2 regions of the Chryseobacterium sp. Marseille-Q8038 genome follow, and region 1 is predicted to be linked to the other one. Evidence: riboswitches for the same ligand, from Rfam matches in the RefSeq annotation. Region 1 holds a riboswitch; the other holds the start of a gene.
The links. A riboswitch is a leader RNA that binds a small molecule or an ion and turns the genes downstream of it on or off. The one in region 1 is predicted to bind cobalamin.
Positions count from the first base shown of each region.

Region 2: another riboswitch for cobalamin. It lies ahead of ACWPWS_RS10575 (T9SS type A sorting domain-containing protein); the one in region 1 lies ahead of ACWPWS_RS14860 (acyl-CoA thioesterase).

Region 1 covers NZ_CBCOPN010000002.1:201,734-209,737, reverse strand. The annotation lists gene ACWPWS_RS14880 (PspC domain-containing protein) at 1-1,722, opposite strand; gene ACWPWS_RS14875 (PadR family transcriptional regulator) at 1,734-2,063, opposite strand; gene ACWPWS_RS14870 (XAC2610-related protein) at 2,582-3,283, shown strand; gene ACWPWS_RS14865 (HD domain-containing protein) at 3,285-3,875, shown strand; gene ACWPWS_RS14860 (acyl-CoA thioesterase) at 3,928-4,311, opposite strand; cobalamin riboswitch at 4,427-4,606, opposite strand; gene ACWPWS_RS14855 (hypothetical protein) at 4,641-5,441, opposite strand; gene ACWPWS_RS14850 (ATP-binding cassette domain-containing protein) at 5,472-6,134, opposite strand; gene ACWPWS_RS14845 (GEVED domain-containing protein) at 6,559-7,644, shown strand; gene ACWPWS_RS14840 (endonuclease MutS2) at 7,712-8,004, opposite strand, start outside.
Region 2 covers NZ_CBCOPN010000001.1:2,283,963-2,291,966, forward strand. The annotation lists gene ACWPWS_RS10560 (hypothetical protein) at 1-997, shown strand, start outside; gene ACWPWS_RS10565 (DUF6705 family protein) at 1,009-1,572, shown strand; gene ACWPWS_RS10570 (esterase-like activity of phytase family protein) at 1,964-3,232, opposite strand; cobalamin riboswitch at 3,466-3,655, shown strand; gene ACWPWS_RS10575 (T9SS type A sorting domain-containing protein) at 3,719-4,825, shown strand; gene clpP (ATP-dependent Clp endopeptidase proteolytic subunit ClpP) at 5,144-5,830, opposite strand; gene dnaG (DNA primase) at 5,943-7,931, opposite strand.

The DNA of each region.
Region 1 (8,004 bases):
TTATTTAGTTTGTATGGAAATTTCGTTTTTTCCGTCTTTGATTTTGATGTCCATATCTTTATTTGATTTTTTGATATTGGACACTGCAGAATCAATAACTTTCTTTGCCTGGTTGTTCGGAACCTTTTTTCCATTTACGATGATACTGTCCTTATCATCAGAGTTGTACTCAATACTGGAACCGTTTACCGTGATTTTATTTTTTTCAATTCTTACATTGTTGTTGTCTTCATCCTGGTCCTGATCTTCATCATTGATACCGTCTCCGTCTAAATCTCCATCCATGTGGATACGGTCTTTATTCATAGAGATAACTACTGCTTTTTGCGGAACTACAAGTTCATAATTAAGGCTGTAATCTCTGAATCTGTGTTCATATGGATATTTGATGTAATTGGGAAGTAATATTTTGTTATTTACCACTTCTACAGGAACAGTCAGCTGGATTGGGAAATTATAGCCTTTTCCTTCTTTTTTAATGATCAGATAAGGTGTTTTGATATCCGGTTTTCTGGTTACATCTACAGAAATATAATCTTCTTCATAAACTGTTCTTTTATCAGAATAAATATCATTGTTGTAACCTTTGAAATTCTGAGGAATGTTGATTTGTTTTACATCTACATACACTGTATCTGAAGTAGTGTTGATGGCTACGTTTTCTACATCTTCCTTGTTTCCTTTGTAAATCATGTCTTTTTTAGCCATGCTGATTCCGAAGTAAGTTCCAAGTCCGATCAAAAGAAGGAATAAACCACCTACAACCCATCCGATATTTCTCAGTTTTGTTTTCGGAGAGAAGATCTTGATGCTTAATAAGCTGAAAAGGATTGCCGGAATTAAGCTTCCGATCACCATCATCGCAGCCAGTACTTTATCAAGTCCCTGGTCATCCATGTAGAATCTGATTTCATTAGCTCCGGGGAAATCTGTATCCATTCCGAAAAGTCCGAATAATACAAATACTCCAATAATACTTCCTACAGCCATTAATACAAAGAATCCTCCTACGATATACTTGAATACATTCCAGATTCCGCTGCTTGCATTGTTGATATAAGGTTTGTTTTCTGTATAGATTTCTCCGACCCTCTGAGTAGATTCATTGGCAAATTGTACCAATTTATTAGACTCATTCTTAAGATTGTCGAAGTTCATAGGCTTTCCCTGCATTTTCAGGAAATCTGCTGCGGTTTCAGCTTTTGGAAGTACAATCCAAAGGATTACATATAAAAGACCTATTAATGAAGAGGAAATTGCTGCAGTGAAAATCCCTAATACGAAGATTCCCAGCCAGATTGCTCTCATGGTAGTAATATCCATTCCTACATATTGAGCTAAACCTGCACAAACCCCTGCTACTTTTTGTTTTTCCGGATCACGGAACAATTGTTTTTTATCGGTATAACCGGTTCCTGAATTATTTTTTCTGGTAGATGTTTTTTCAGAAAAATAAGCCTCTTCCTGTTCTTCGATTTTTTCAGGGCTTCCGATCTGTGCGATTACCTTTTCTACATCGGTATCGTTGATCACTTCACGTTTTCCTAAAGAATCTTTGAAAATCTCCACCATTCTTATTTCTATGTCATGCATTACCTCATCTGCTTCTGAAGCTTCAAGTGAGCTTCTCAGTGCATTCAGGTAATCGCTGAGCTTTATATATGCGTGTTCTTCTATGGTAAAAGAAAAACCTGCGAGTCCTATTGAGAGTGTCTTGTTCATAGCTTTGTTTTTTAATTTTGTTGGGTGATTTGGTTTACTGAGGCTGTCAGCTCATTCCATGTATTTTGAAGTTCATCCAGGAAAAGTTTTCCTTTTTCTGTGATCTGATAATATTTTCTGGGTGGTCCTCCTGTAGATTCTTCCCATCTGTAAGAGAGAAACTCTCCGTTTTTAAGTCTTGTAAGAAGAGGGTAGAGGGTTCCTTCCACTACATCCAGTTTTCCTTTTTTCAGTTCGTCAATAAGATCGGAAACATACATTTCGCGGTTATTGATGAGACTTAGAATACAGAATTCCAGAATTCCTTTTCGCATTTGCGCTTTGGTATTTTCGGTATTCATCTTTGATAAGTTTTGTTAATTAGTTATATAATTTTCGAAGTTCGGAACCTAGCTAGTTGTACCTATTTCGATTTTACATTACAAAGATATGTAAATAAAATGGTATTATGCAATACAAAGTAGTGGAATTTTTAAAATAAATTATTTAATGTATTGAAAATCAATACAATAATTTTTATAGTCAATTTTGAGTAAAACGGATTTTACAAGAAAATGTCTGAAAATATTTAAATTTTTAAATAGAATTTTGAAAATTGGAGAGAAAAAATGATCTTTTATCACTTATCACTTATCACTTATCACTCATTACTCATATCATAGCCCCGATAGCAGCGGTTACCCCACAGCAACCAGGGCGTCGTAGAGAAGCGAGGAGTATGAGCGGATAGCGGGAAACAGCTTCTTACTAATAAATATTCTTTTATTAGAGAAACATATATAGAGAATGAGATTTTGAGATCGGTATTAGGATTCGTATTTTTGTTAGGAAAAAAACACCTAAATCATTTACTATTACCATGAATTTATTCAATAAGTATAAGCATTTACCGGCTTTTGTTTTACTAGGACCTGCCTGTTTTGGACAGTATCAGTTTGAAGTTAAAAATGCATCGAAGAGTTATGATGCCATCATCCAGGTGGAGAATTGCTATGATGGACAATGCAGCGGAAAAGGAACTGTAGAATTGTACGATCATAAAAATACAAAGGTGCAGACTTTTATATCTGATCATCTGGTGCTGAATCTGAATCAGGGCGAAAAGCTAATACCGGGAAAAATGCTTCCGTTAAAGAATGAACAAAGCCCTGTGATCATTGATGATTTTAATTTTGATGGAACAGAGGATATAGCAGTAAGGAATGGTAATATGGGAAATTACAGTTCTGCCTCTTATGATGTATACGTATTCAACAGTACAAGAATGGCTTTTGTGAAGAGCAAGGAGCTTACGGAGCTTGCTTCCAATTCCTTTGATATTTTCGAAGTTGATGCTAAACGTAAACGCCTTATTACTTTTGGGAAATCAGGATGCTGTGATCTTTTTACGACAGAATATGCTGTAATTCCGAATAAGGGACTTGATAAAGTCTTTGAAAAAGAAGAAGATATGACCGTTGAAGGACGCGTGAAAGTAACCACTAAAGAAAAGCTTAATAATAAATGGATTACCAAAATAAAGGTATATCCTTCAGATCAATATAACAGAAATAAGAAGTAAGATGAAAATTCAGAAAGAGATAGATTTTATCCTGGCTGTAGATGCGCTTAAAAATGTACAGCGAAGAAATTATAATGCAGACGATTCCCGAAGAGAGAATACGGCGGAACATTCCTGGCAGATTATTATTCTGGCTCAGATCCTTTATCCGTATGCTAAAAACCGTGCGGATATTGATCTATTGAGAGTGATAAGAATGCTTTCCATTCATGATCTGGTGGAGATAGAAGCCGGAGATACTTTTATTTTTGACGAAAAAGCAATGGTAGGTAAGTTTGAACGAGAGAAAGCATCTGCTCAAAAGATCTTTGGAATTCTGGATGAACCTTTGCGTTCAGAATTCTTTAATCTATGGCTTGAATTTGAAGATGAGAAAACACCGGATGCTATTTTTGCCTGTGGAATCGACAGAATCATGCCGTTTATTTTAAATTCCCATACCACAGGAAAAAGCTGGACGGAAGCCGGAGTTACCGAAAAACAAATCCGAAATATGCTTGAAAATGCCATTAGCAGAGCATCGGATGAAATGGGAGAGGCTTTTGAACTTTTACTGAACAGAAGTCTGGAAACAGAAAAAGTGTTGAAATAACCTTAATGAAAATGAAAAGAATCGGGCGGCCAGAGGCCGCCCGATTCTTTATTTATAGTATCTGGATTGGTTTCTTGAATTCGTCAATCGCTACAAAAGTAAAATCACCTACGATGGCTTTCTCTCTTTCATACGAATACATCTGCTCTGTGTAAATTTCAACGTTCACTTTCATACTGGTTTTTCCCACGTATGAAACTTTCCCAATCAGTTCAACAATCGTTCCGGCAGGAATCGGTTTTTTGAAATCTATTTTGTCGCTGCTTACCGTTACCACTCTTTTTCTGGCAAAACGGGTAGCGGTAATAAAAGCTACTTCGTCCATCAGCTGCATAGCCGTACCACCAAAAAGGGTATCATAATGATTGGTTGTGTTTGGGAAAACCGCTTTAAAGATTCTGGTTTCGGAGGCTTCAATTCTTTCTTCTGTAGTCATATTTCATTATTAATTAAAGCGAAATGAAATAATATCAAACAACAGAATAATAACAGGAAATTCGGAAATTCCTGAAACAATTCATCAGATCAATACAACTTCAGATCGCGAAAGTTACTTGTTTAAGAAAAAGGCAGGTCTCCTGACTTGTAACATCTTTTATCTCCTTCCCATGCCTCGCACAGTGGATCTTTGATAAAGATTTCAGTTACTTACAGTTGCGCGACAGTCCGTGATTTTCACACGGTTCCCTTTTAATCTGCAGTGATGCAGAACCAATTTCTATGATGAATAAGCGTAAAACTTTTTCGGGTGCAAAAATAATGAATTTATTCCGGATTATGATAAATAATCTGGCTGATTACTCTTCCTTTTTTGATTGTCCAAAGAGTTGTGTATCTGTTTTCTCCTGAACCATTGATCATATAAAGGAAAATATTATCGTTGTCAAGGGAAGTTACTCCAATGTTCTCAAAATCCATGGTAGGCTGGAACATATTTTTGATGGCTTCTCTTACAAAAACAGAACCTCTTCCGGGCTGTTGTACTCTGATGGATTTGATTTCAGTCATTCCTTCAGGAAGATCATTTCCTATTCCCCATGGTTTTACTTTATCAATGGTAAGAATTTTTCCTTCAGCATCTTTTTCCTTTTTACGGTATCCTGCATTGGAAGGATAGACATCAATCACTACTTTGCTTCTTTGGGCGGTAGGGATTTTAGGATCGGAATTGTCTGTGAAAATAATTGATCTTCCGTTTTTAGATTTAGAAGGAGTATACGCGGGAAGCTGATCTACATAGGCAATACGCCCTTTATTCACCATTCCTTCTTTATCAAGAGTTTCATAACGTACAAAAGGCTTGTCATCATCCTGTTTTTCCGGATATTTGATCCAGATCCATTCTGTTTCTCCCGGAGCCGGTTTTACATAAACAAAAACATCTCCTTTACGCATACGGATCTTGTCTACAATTTTTCGGTAGTCGTCTTTATGTACACGTACGTTGGCATATCCTTCTTCAGCTTTTACAACTCCAAAAGGAACTTTTGTCTGCCCTTTTACAAAAGCTATAGATAAAATACTGAATGCGGATAAATAGAATGCTTTATTTATAAAAGTCATCATGAAATTTTTTTTGATCCCCAAATATATAAATTAAATACTTTTCGGGAGATAATTATACCGCTGCAGTTCTTTAAAATCTTGTATTTGTTTTAGATGGCCGTCAGAAAGCAGATATAGGTGGTCTGAAATATCCAGAACATCCTGGTAATTGTGATCAGAAATAATAAAACCTTTATACTTTGACTGCTGACGAATGATTTTCTTTAATTCTTCACAAACTTTTGGAGAAAGGCTATGGAATGGTTCGTCCAGTAAAACAAAATCTGTTTCAGAGTAAGTGATCATCAGGGATTCAATAATTCTCTGTTCGCCTTTAGAAATATTTTTAATTTTTTCATGAAGAAAGGGTTGTATGAATTCCAGGGCAAACAGTAAATTGGTGTTTTCTTTATTACAGAAGAAAGGAATCAGGTTTTTAACGGTTTCATATTTAGGTAAAAAAAGGTCTTGAGGCAAATATGAGATTCTGTTTTTTCTGTCTGATATACTTTTCAAAACCTTGTTGCCACATTTTATAAACTGGGTATCACCGCTGATAACCCCGAAAATAATTTTTAATAAAGTTGATTTTCCACTTCCATTTCTGCCCAGCAGCCCTGTAATCTGTCCGGTTTCGCATTCTATATAAACATCCTGCAAAATTTTCCTTTCATTGAAGGACTTTGTCACACTATCAACATGCAGTTTGCTCATAAAAACAATGTTATAATTTTTACAATAATCCCCGATAATATCGTTCCTACCCAAAGAAAAATCCTCGAAAACCCTACATTGGCATAAAAGTAATATTCGTTTTTAAACCTTAATTCATAAATGAAATAGTGAAGAACAGGAAGGATTAAAAGGAAATTCAGTCCAAAATTTTTAATACTGAATGATGATAAAAAAGAAATCAATAAAGAAAATCCCAAAGTTGGAAACATTATTTTTTTATAAAAAATCCAGAGAATAGAAAAACTTTTGTTCATGGTAAAAATAAAAATGGAATATCTATGAGAGTGTATTTTTTACAGCATTAATTTCAAAAGTATTAAAAAAAGCACAATAATATCGAGTTTGTGTGGGAGATATTCCAAAAAATCTCTTATTTTTCAAGGGAATTTTAAAACTAATAAACATGACAAAAAAACTACTGTATGTATTCTCTTTTATTTTGGGAGTTTCCAGCTTTCAGGCAAACAACAAAGTAGAAGAAGAATCCCAACCCTTATTTTACTGTGATACCAATGCTCCCACTGGCGTGCAGGTGTCTACAACTCTTACCTCAGGAACTGTTACCTGGACTGCTGATCCCAATACTCCGAATAATTTTATCAGATATAGAATCCCTGGATCCACTATCTGGATGGTGGCTACTCCTGTAGCTGGGCAAAATTCTTATACTATTACTAATCTGCAGCCTTGTACAACTTATGAAGTGCAGGTGGTAAAAGTGTGTACCGTACAGGGAACATGGTCTACTCCTGTATTTTTTACAACAACGCTTAATTATTGTGCTAGTGCATCTACAGATACCAGCCTGATGCATATTTCCAATGTGACCGTAAATTCTGCAGGAATTACCACTCCAATGGTCAGTAATTCCGGGCCTTCCAATTATACAGATTACAGAAGTGATGTAAGCCGTAAGGTCAAGTTTTTTATAGGAAGTACAGGAAATACACTTTCAGTGACCAATACGTGGACGGGAACTCCGGGTACAGCCACTGTAACGGCATGGATTGATCTTAATGCCAACGGAATTTTTGAATCCAGCGAAAGAGTTATGGTGGCGAATAATATCACTCAGGCTGCTCCGGCAGTATCTGTTTTCACAATTCCAAGTTTGGCAGCAGTGACATTGTGTGGGGTAACCATGAGGATTGTTTCCAGTCAAACAATGCCAGCAGATGGCTGTAGTACATTTACCTATGGAGAAGTTGAAGATTATGGAGTAGATTTACTCAATCTCACCCTTGGAGTTGAAGAATCAGGGAAATCTGCAAAACCTGAAATTTATCCTAACCCTGCATCCGATGTTTTAAATATCTCAGGAATTTCAGACGTAACGGATTATGAAATTTATAATGCTGTGGGACAGAAAACGGGAGAAGGAAAAGTTTCTGACCATAAAGTAAACCTTAGTAATTTGTCCAAAGGAATTTATTTTATCCAGCTGAAAGATAAAGACAATACAATCCGATTAAAATTCATTAAGAAATAAAGATCAAAAAAGAGAGCACCTTCTAGTGCTCTCTCTTACTATTTGCATTCCATTAATTTCAGATGAATTAAATTCTCTCAAGTTCATCCGCATTAATTGTTGTTTTGAAAGTTCCGTAATTGACAATCACTTTATTGCGTGAAATTTTTTCAATGGTTCCTACGCTGGTGCTTCCCGTAATACGAACACGCTGCCCGATTTTCATCCACACTGCACGGTCGGTTTTACGCTGTTCTTCCAGTCTTTCATTGGTTTCTGCAATTTTTTCAATAACGTCTTCTTTTTTCAGCTGTTGGGTAATTTTTCTCTTAACCACCTGCAGACGTTTTGATTCATCTTTGTCATTCCCAAGTTTTCTGA
Region 2 (8,004 bases), on a different contig from region 1:
CTCAGTTAATGCAGTATTGGTAGGATTGGTCAATCCCAAAAGAGATTGGGTTAATTTTATAGTATTGAAAAATAATTCACCCGAAGTACAGAGTATAATTTCAAATTTTCAAAACGTTTACAATTCACCTTCAATAGCATCAAGAGGTAGAGAGCCTGAGCAAACAGAAGATATACTACCCGTCATAATTAATGTTTATGGAGACATTACTGGACCTGTTAATCATTATTACCAGCCTTATGTAGATTATGGAAGCAATGGTAGTGGAATGAGTGGCGGATCTGAGACCTATGGAGGCTCAGGTGGCGGAAGCCAAACACAAAACCCTCAGGATCCGAAGAATCCTTGTGAAAAGATTAAAGAACAAAAAAATAACCCCGAATTTAATCAGAAAATTAATGATTTAAAAGGAAAGACAGGACAACAAAAAGAAACAGGGTATACCCAAAAAGCAGATGGAAGCTATTCATATCAAGAAAACGCATCCACTAACAGCAGTTCTAATTCTTTAAGTTTACCTAACTCAAATTTAACACAAAATAAAGATATAATGGGCTATATGCATACTCATGTTGATGATGTTACATTTACAAACAATGAAGGTGTTGAAGAAACAAGAAAAGGCATAAAAATGTTTTCTCCTGCTGATGTGGGGTATTTTATGGATATGCTTTCTAATGCGCAGACAGCAGGTAGGCCATTAATTGATGTTTATGCAGTAATGGTTACTAGCAATGGAAGTTATGAAATGAGATTTACAGGAAATCAGTATCAAATTAAAACTTTTACTCAACAGCAAATTGAAGGATTTAAAGAAGGATATAAAAACATAATGTTAAAATCAAACAATCAAGCAGCAGCTTTTTTAAATTTTTTAAGCGAGAAAATGAATATTAAGACTACGAATTTATACAGACTAAATTCAGACGGAGGAACGGAAGAAATTAAGCTTAACGGAGATAAAGTAACAACAACGACAAGTGATTGTCCAAACTAAAATTAAATCATATGAAAAATATTTTTTTTATTATACTAACAATATTTACTGCTAATTTAAATGCACAAACAGTATCATTAGAAACGATAGCACAATGTCAAAATAATCTTGAAACATGTCCACCCTATACATCAGTAAAAGATATTAACGGGCATTTAAATAAATATGTGGGAACTTGGAAAGGTACCCACGAAGGAAAAAATTATGAAATTAACATTATAAAAAAAGAAAATGTACCAACAGAATTTTCAAACACTAAATGGGATATGTTAATAGGAAGATTTAAAATAACTAATTCTAACGAAACTGTTTTGTTCAATAATTTTAATAAATCTGATAATGATGCAAGTTTGGGTTATAATTTTCACAAAGATTTAAAATTGTACTTAATGACTTTCTCTGGAGGAAAATTAGGCTGCATTGATATTGGATTTGTTTATATAGGCATTAAGCCTGAAACCCCCAATAAAATGACAATTAATTTTCGCCCAGATTATGATATTGTAACACAGGACTGTAGCAATTTTCAAACTACTATGCCTACTAATCAAGTAATACATTTGACAAAGCAATAAATTCAGAGTAAATTATTAGTAGCTCCTAATAAAAATCAAATGATTGGCTCTACCGTAATATCAGAATGGTAAAGCCAATCATTTTCATTTTACGGTGATACAAACGATTGGTTTTTCAATATATACATTGCTGAATAATCAATCATTTACATTATTCTATATCTTGAATATCATCATCAACCATCATGCTAAGGCTGAAACATATTATTAAAACAATGAAAAATAATTCAACAAAGAAAAAGTAAGTTTTAATACGTAAATACGAAATGTAACTAAACAGAAAACCCCTGAAAAGAGCCGTCATTACAACGAAACTCATTTCAAGGGTTTTCATTTGATTTCAGGCGCATCACTATCTTCGATGCCGCCGTTTTCCGTTAAAAAAATCTAATTATTGAATATTGACTACATACATCGTTCCTTTGTCTACTTTCCCTGTTTTAGGAAGAATCTTAGCTTTCGGATTTCCGTTTCCATCATCCACTACTCCAAAATCATCATCATTGAAAACAGCCAGTTTATTATTTCCCAAATAAACGATCCCTTCAAACTTATCATGCTCATACCCCAGTTTTGCAACAAGATCAACAGCCAATGTTTTGGTCACAGCTTTTATTCCGGCAGTGGTAATTTCATCCCATGAGCATTGTTCCAAAGCTTTTCCATTCACTTTCATACCGTCCACAGCAGTAATATCTGTTCCGTTTACATCCGTTGCATTGCTCAGATTAATTCTGTATACTTTTTTAATTCCTCCCTGGGATCCAAAATTTCCGTCTCTTTCGATCACTAAAAATTCGTTGTTACTTAACGCTGTAATATCACATACCGAATCCGAAGCACCTCCATCCTGTTTATATAAAAACTGCTTGGTCTGCCCTGTAATAATATCGAACGTGACAATTCTCGTTAAAGTAGTATTGGTTGCCAATGCTTTGCTTGGTACCAGCATCATCGACTGTATAGTTCCTACCAGCGTTCTTCCGTCCGGAGTAATACACAATCCTTCCATCCCTCTGTTGGCCCTTCTTTTGGCTAAAACGGCAGGTAATTTTCTTGTTCCGGTATTTACACCTATCGGGCTTATTCTTTCCATTTCTACTCCCTCTGCACTGTAATGCACAATATGCGGTCCGTATTCATCGGAAACCCAGAATGTACCGTCGGCTGCTGCTACAATACTTTCACTGTCAAGACCGTACTGATCAGTACCTAAAACATTTCCGGAAGCATCATAAGCAATTTCTCCTGTACTTCCCATTCCTACAGGATTTGGAAGACCTGTAATAGGTTGTCCTGATGGATTTTTAAGCTTAATATATTTGATAACCTCTACATTCCCGTCAGCATTAATTTTAAAATGCATAATCGTTGGCGTAAAGTTAGGTGCTAAGAACTTTTTTCCATTCTGGAAGTCGGTATTTGGACCTCTGTCTGTAATGACATAAAATTCACCTTTTCTTGTAGGGTGAGCTGCAGCTCCGGAACCAAATCCGCCGTTGATAACATCCACTCCGTTAATCGTAGCCAGTTTTGTAAATGGAAACTCCTGAGGAAGTTTGGAATAATTAATATCCTGATTCATTATTGTTGTGTCATCATCACTTTTACATGAGGCCAATACTGCCAGTACTCCAACAGACCATAGTAATTTTTTCATATGCTATTTTATGGCTGCGAATGTATAAACTGATTGTAAACTGATCTTGAATATAATGATAATTGTATTTTAACATTAGAATCTAAAAATGAATTGAATATAAACAGAAAAATTCAGGATTTAAAAATAAAACAACAACAATACAAGCAAATCAATAAACAATATGAAAATCAATTTTTTAAGGATATCTGAAAAAAAATAATTCACAAAACAGACTCATCAATTTATATGATATATTTGCAGCGTTTTAAGGCTGAACAATGTTCATTAATAGGGAATCAGGTGAGAATACTATTCAAATCCTGAGCTGTACCCGCAACTGTAAACTGTTTAAACTTATAGCATAATAATCCACTGGAGGGAAATCCGGGAAGGAAGCTGTAAGATGTGAGCCAGGAGACCTGCCTTAGAATACTGACTTCAGAGAAGAATTGTTTCTCCCCCTGAAGATAAGTTTCGGGAATAAAACTTTAAATTAATGATATCATGAGGAAAATTTATCTTTTTTTCTTACTGCTTTGTATGCAGCTCTTGTCGGCCCAATTTACAGAAAACGACATTAAATTTTGGGTAGGAACCGGTTCTAAAAAGGCCTATTTCATTGCAGATTTTAATGACAGCAGTACTCCCAATTCTTATGCATGGGGATACCGTTTTGATGGCAATGATTTATTGATGGAAGATCTTATCAATGCAATTGTGGCAGCAGAACCCCAAATGAACGTTGATATTCCCACAGGATATCTTTCTATTCTGAATTATAATCATCATACATCCACCATTGATGACAGCTGGATAACATGGTCCGGGTCCGGTGCATCCGGCATGACATGGAACAACGGTGTAGGCTATACTCCTTTAGTGGACGGAAAATGGTATGGAGTTTCATATGGCCTTGATCATTATGACATCCCTCCTTCTCCTCCTGTTCCGGCTTATAGTTCTTCATGGTTTACTCCCTCTCAGGTTACTCATTGGGTGGGAACCGGAAATAATAAAAGCCTCATAGTTATTGATTTTGGGACAGATAATGCCAATGGAAACGCCAATTCTTTTGTGTTTGGAATTAAATATAACGGAAGTATAACTGCAGAGCAGGCTCTACAGCTGGTTCAGACTCAGATTTCCTATTTTAATTTTACATCAGCGAACAATCAGATTTCTAACTTATCATTAAATTCATTTACCGGGAATACTTCCGGATCGGGCAGCTGGAAATTGTATAAAGGAAAAGATTTATCAAGCTGGCAAATGAAAGCAAATCTTTCTCAGGTTCAGCTGAGCAATAACGATTGGTTTGGATTAAGCTTCGGACAAAGAAGACCATTTACTCCAACTGAAGCACAACTGACATTGGGTACTTCATCAGTTACAAAGAAAAAATTCGGCATTTATCCAAATCCGGCAAGTGATTTTATTCAGATTGAAACTGATGAGAAACTGAAAGAAGTGAATGTTTATTCTGCTACAGGACAAAAGGTAATAACTTCTCAGGAGTTGAAGATTCCTATCCGATCTTTATCCTCAGGAGTTTATTTTGTTGAGATTAAAACCAATAGTGGTTCTGTGATACATAAGATTGTAAAAAAATAAAGAAAAGTGCCTAATTGTTGTTTTTTAATGAATGCGTGTAGAAAACCACCCCGTCAAAAATTCTTTGAATTTTCGCCACCCCTCCAAAGGATGGGAATTTTTACGTCTTTAATTGAAATCTGGTCTGGATTGTAACTATTTCTGAAGTATTTCTTCATGAATAATTGCGGCTGGATTCCTACGGAATGACACAATTGGAATGATGGTTTATCCATACAGTTTGTCATTCCGTAGTAATCTAAACAGTCAAAATTCATAATTAATCCTACAAAAAAAACCGCACCAGATAGGTGCGGTTTCTTATGATTTTACAATCAATTATTTTTTCTCAGTAGATCTTTGAAGAACCTCATCTACCATTCCGTAGCCTTTAGCTTCTTCAGAAGTCATCCAGTAATCTCTGTCAGAAGATTTCTCTACCCACTCGTAAGTTTGTCCTGAATGGTGACCGATAATTTCATAAAGCTCCTGTTTCAATTTCAACATCTCTCTTAAGTTGATCTCCATATCAGAAGCAACTCCCTGAGCACCTCCTGACGGCTGGTGGATCATTACTCTTGAGTGCTTAAGCGCAGAACGCTTTCCTTTTTCTCCGGCAACCAATAATACAGCTCCCATTGAAGCAGCCATCCCTGTACAGATTGTTGCTACATCCGGCTTAATAATCTGCATGGTGTCATAAATACCTAAACCTGCATAAACACTTCCACCAGGAGAGTTGATGTAGATTTGAATATCTTTTGAAGGATCTGCACTTTCTAAGAATAAAAGCTGTGCTGTAACGATGTTTGCTACCTGATCATCAATCCCTGTTCCCAGGAAGATAATTCTGTCCATCATCAAACGGGAGAAAACGTCCATTTGAGCAACGTTTAATCTTCTTTCTTCCATGATGTACGGAGTAAGATTCGTTGGGCCATACATTCCCATATACTGATCGGTAACCAAACCGTTGTTTCCTAAATGTTTTACAGAGAAATCTCTGAATTCTTTTTTAATGTCCATATTTCTATTATGTATTATTTTTTAACTATTCTCGAAGTTTAAATTACAATATTTATTCCTAAAATTTTATAGGACTTTTTGTCACAGAATATCAAAAAATCTGACTTAAAAACTATCTTCTTCTATCTCCATAGATTCCTTTGATAGGCGAATATTCGATGATATTACTCAATCGCATTGAAGCTTGTTTCAATAAGGTGATTTTCTTGATAAGTTCATAGTACTTTACTTCATCAGTATCCCTGTACACATCCAACTCCTTATCTGTTTCGGTGATTAAATAATCAATATATCTGTATTTATGCAATAGAACATCTCCCTTGATCTGATCTGCCACTTTATCCCCGTAATTAGGAGGATAAATATTTCTGGAAGCCCAGTTTTCAAGCTCATCCAACGGAATTAAAGCATCTACAACCTTCGTGGTAATCTCTTCATCCATAAAAGATACAAAAAAGTTTCCACTTCTCAGCTCATCTTTTTGAATGCCTTCTCTCACCTGAGTGATAATGATTTCATTGCCTTTAACCAAAAATGCATACTGCTCTTCTTCAAAATGATGAAGTATTTCTTCAATTACTGTAATCTGATATTCTTCACCTTGTTCATTTCTACGTTTCAGAATAATATCCCCAAATGCCAGCATGTGTTCTACAAGCTTATTTTCCATGAACAATACATCATACAGAAAGGGATCTTCTTTTTCCTGATTCAAAGGAACCATCTCCATCTTTGGAGCGGCTGCTTTCTCCTTCTGCTGTTGCTGTACATGATGCGTCTGATTCTGTGTAATCTGCTTCTGAACATCCAGTTCATTGAAAAGACTCTGCTCGGAAAGTCCGAACTTGTTGGAAACCTCTTTAAGGTATACCTCTCTTTTCAGGGCATTCTGTACAAAAGAAACAGATTTTACAATATCTCTGATGGCTTCAGCCTTTTTGATAGGATCATTTCCGATATCCTTTAAAAGAATTTCCGCTTTAAAATCGATGAAATCCATCGCTTCATTTTCGATATACTTTTCAACGTATTCCTGCGGATGTTTTCTGGCAAAAGAATCCGGGTCATCTCCATCAGGAAAAAGTAACACACGGATATTCATACCTTCAGTCAAAAGCATATCAATACTTCGGAAACTGGCTTTGATACCGGCATTATCACCATCAAAAAGAATCGTTACGTTTTCTGTAAGCCTCTTAATCAGTTTGATCTGCTCTGTTGTCAAAGACGTTCCGGAACTTGCCACCACATTTTCAATTCCGGACATGTGAAGTGAAATCACATCCATATATCCTTCTACCAAAAGACAGCCATTCTTTCTTGAAATGGCCTGTTTACTCTGGTTTAATCCATAAAGAACATTAGATTTATGATAGATCTCCGTTTCCGGCGAATTGAGGTATTTTGCAGTTTTAACATTATTCTTAAGAATCCTCGCTCCAAAACCTAAAACCCTTCCTGAAAAACTATGTATCGGAAAAATAACCCTTTCCCTGAAACGGTCTACCCCTGCAGGTGTATTTTCAGGAAAAATAGAAAGTCCGGATTTTTCAAGAATTTCTTTGGTATATCCTTTTTCCAGTGCATACGCTGTAAAAGCATTCTTTTTCTCCGGAGAATATCCCAGCTGGAATTTTTTGATAATATCGTCCTTAAGCTCTCTTTCTTTAAAATAAGAAAGACCTATACTTCTCCCTTCATGATCATCCCAAAGAATCTCCTGAAAATAAGTATTGGCTACTTCATGAATCTTATACAACAGATCTTTTTCGGTCTGTGCATGTTTTGCTTCTTCAGAAATTTCACGCTGATCTTCCTCAATTTCAATTCCGTACTTTTTGGCAGCGTGGCGAAGTGCTTCAGGATAGGTAAAGTTCTCAATTTCCATAAGGAAAGAGATGGCCGTTCCTCCTTTTCCTGTTGAGAAATCTTTCCAGATCTGCTTGCTTGGTGACACCACAAAACTTGGAGACTTTTCTTCATGAAACGGACTGAGCCCTTTAAAGTTAGACCCTGCTCTTTTCAACTGCACGTATTCACCCACAATCTCTTCAACGCGGATTGTGGAGAATATCTTATCAATGGTCTGTTTGGAAATCATGCTGTAAAATTAAGTATTTTATGGAGAAGTTGGAAGGGTTCTGGTAAGAGAGCCGGAGGGTTTGAGAGTTTGG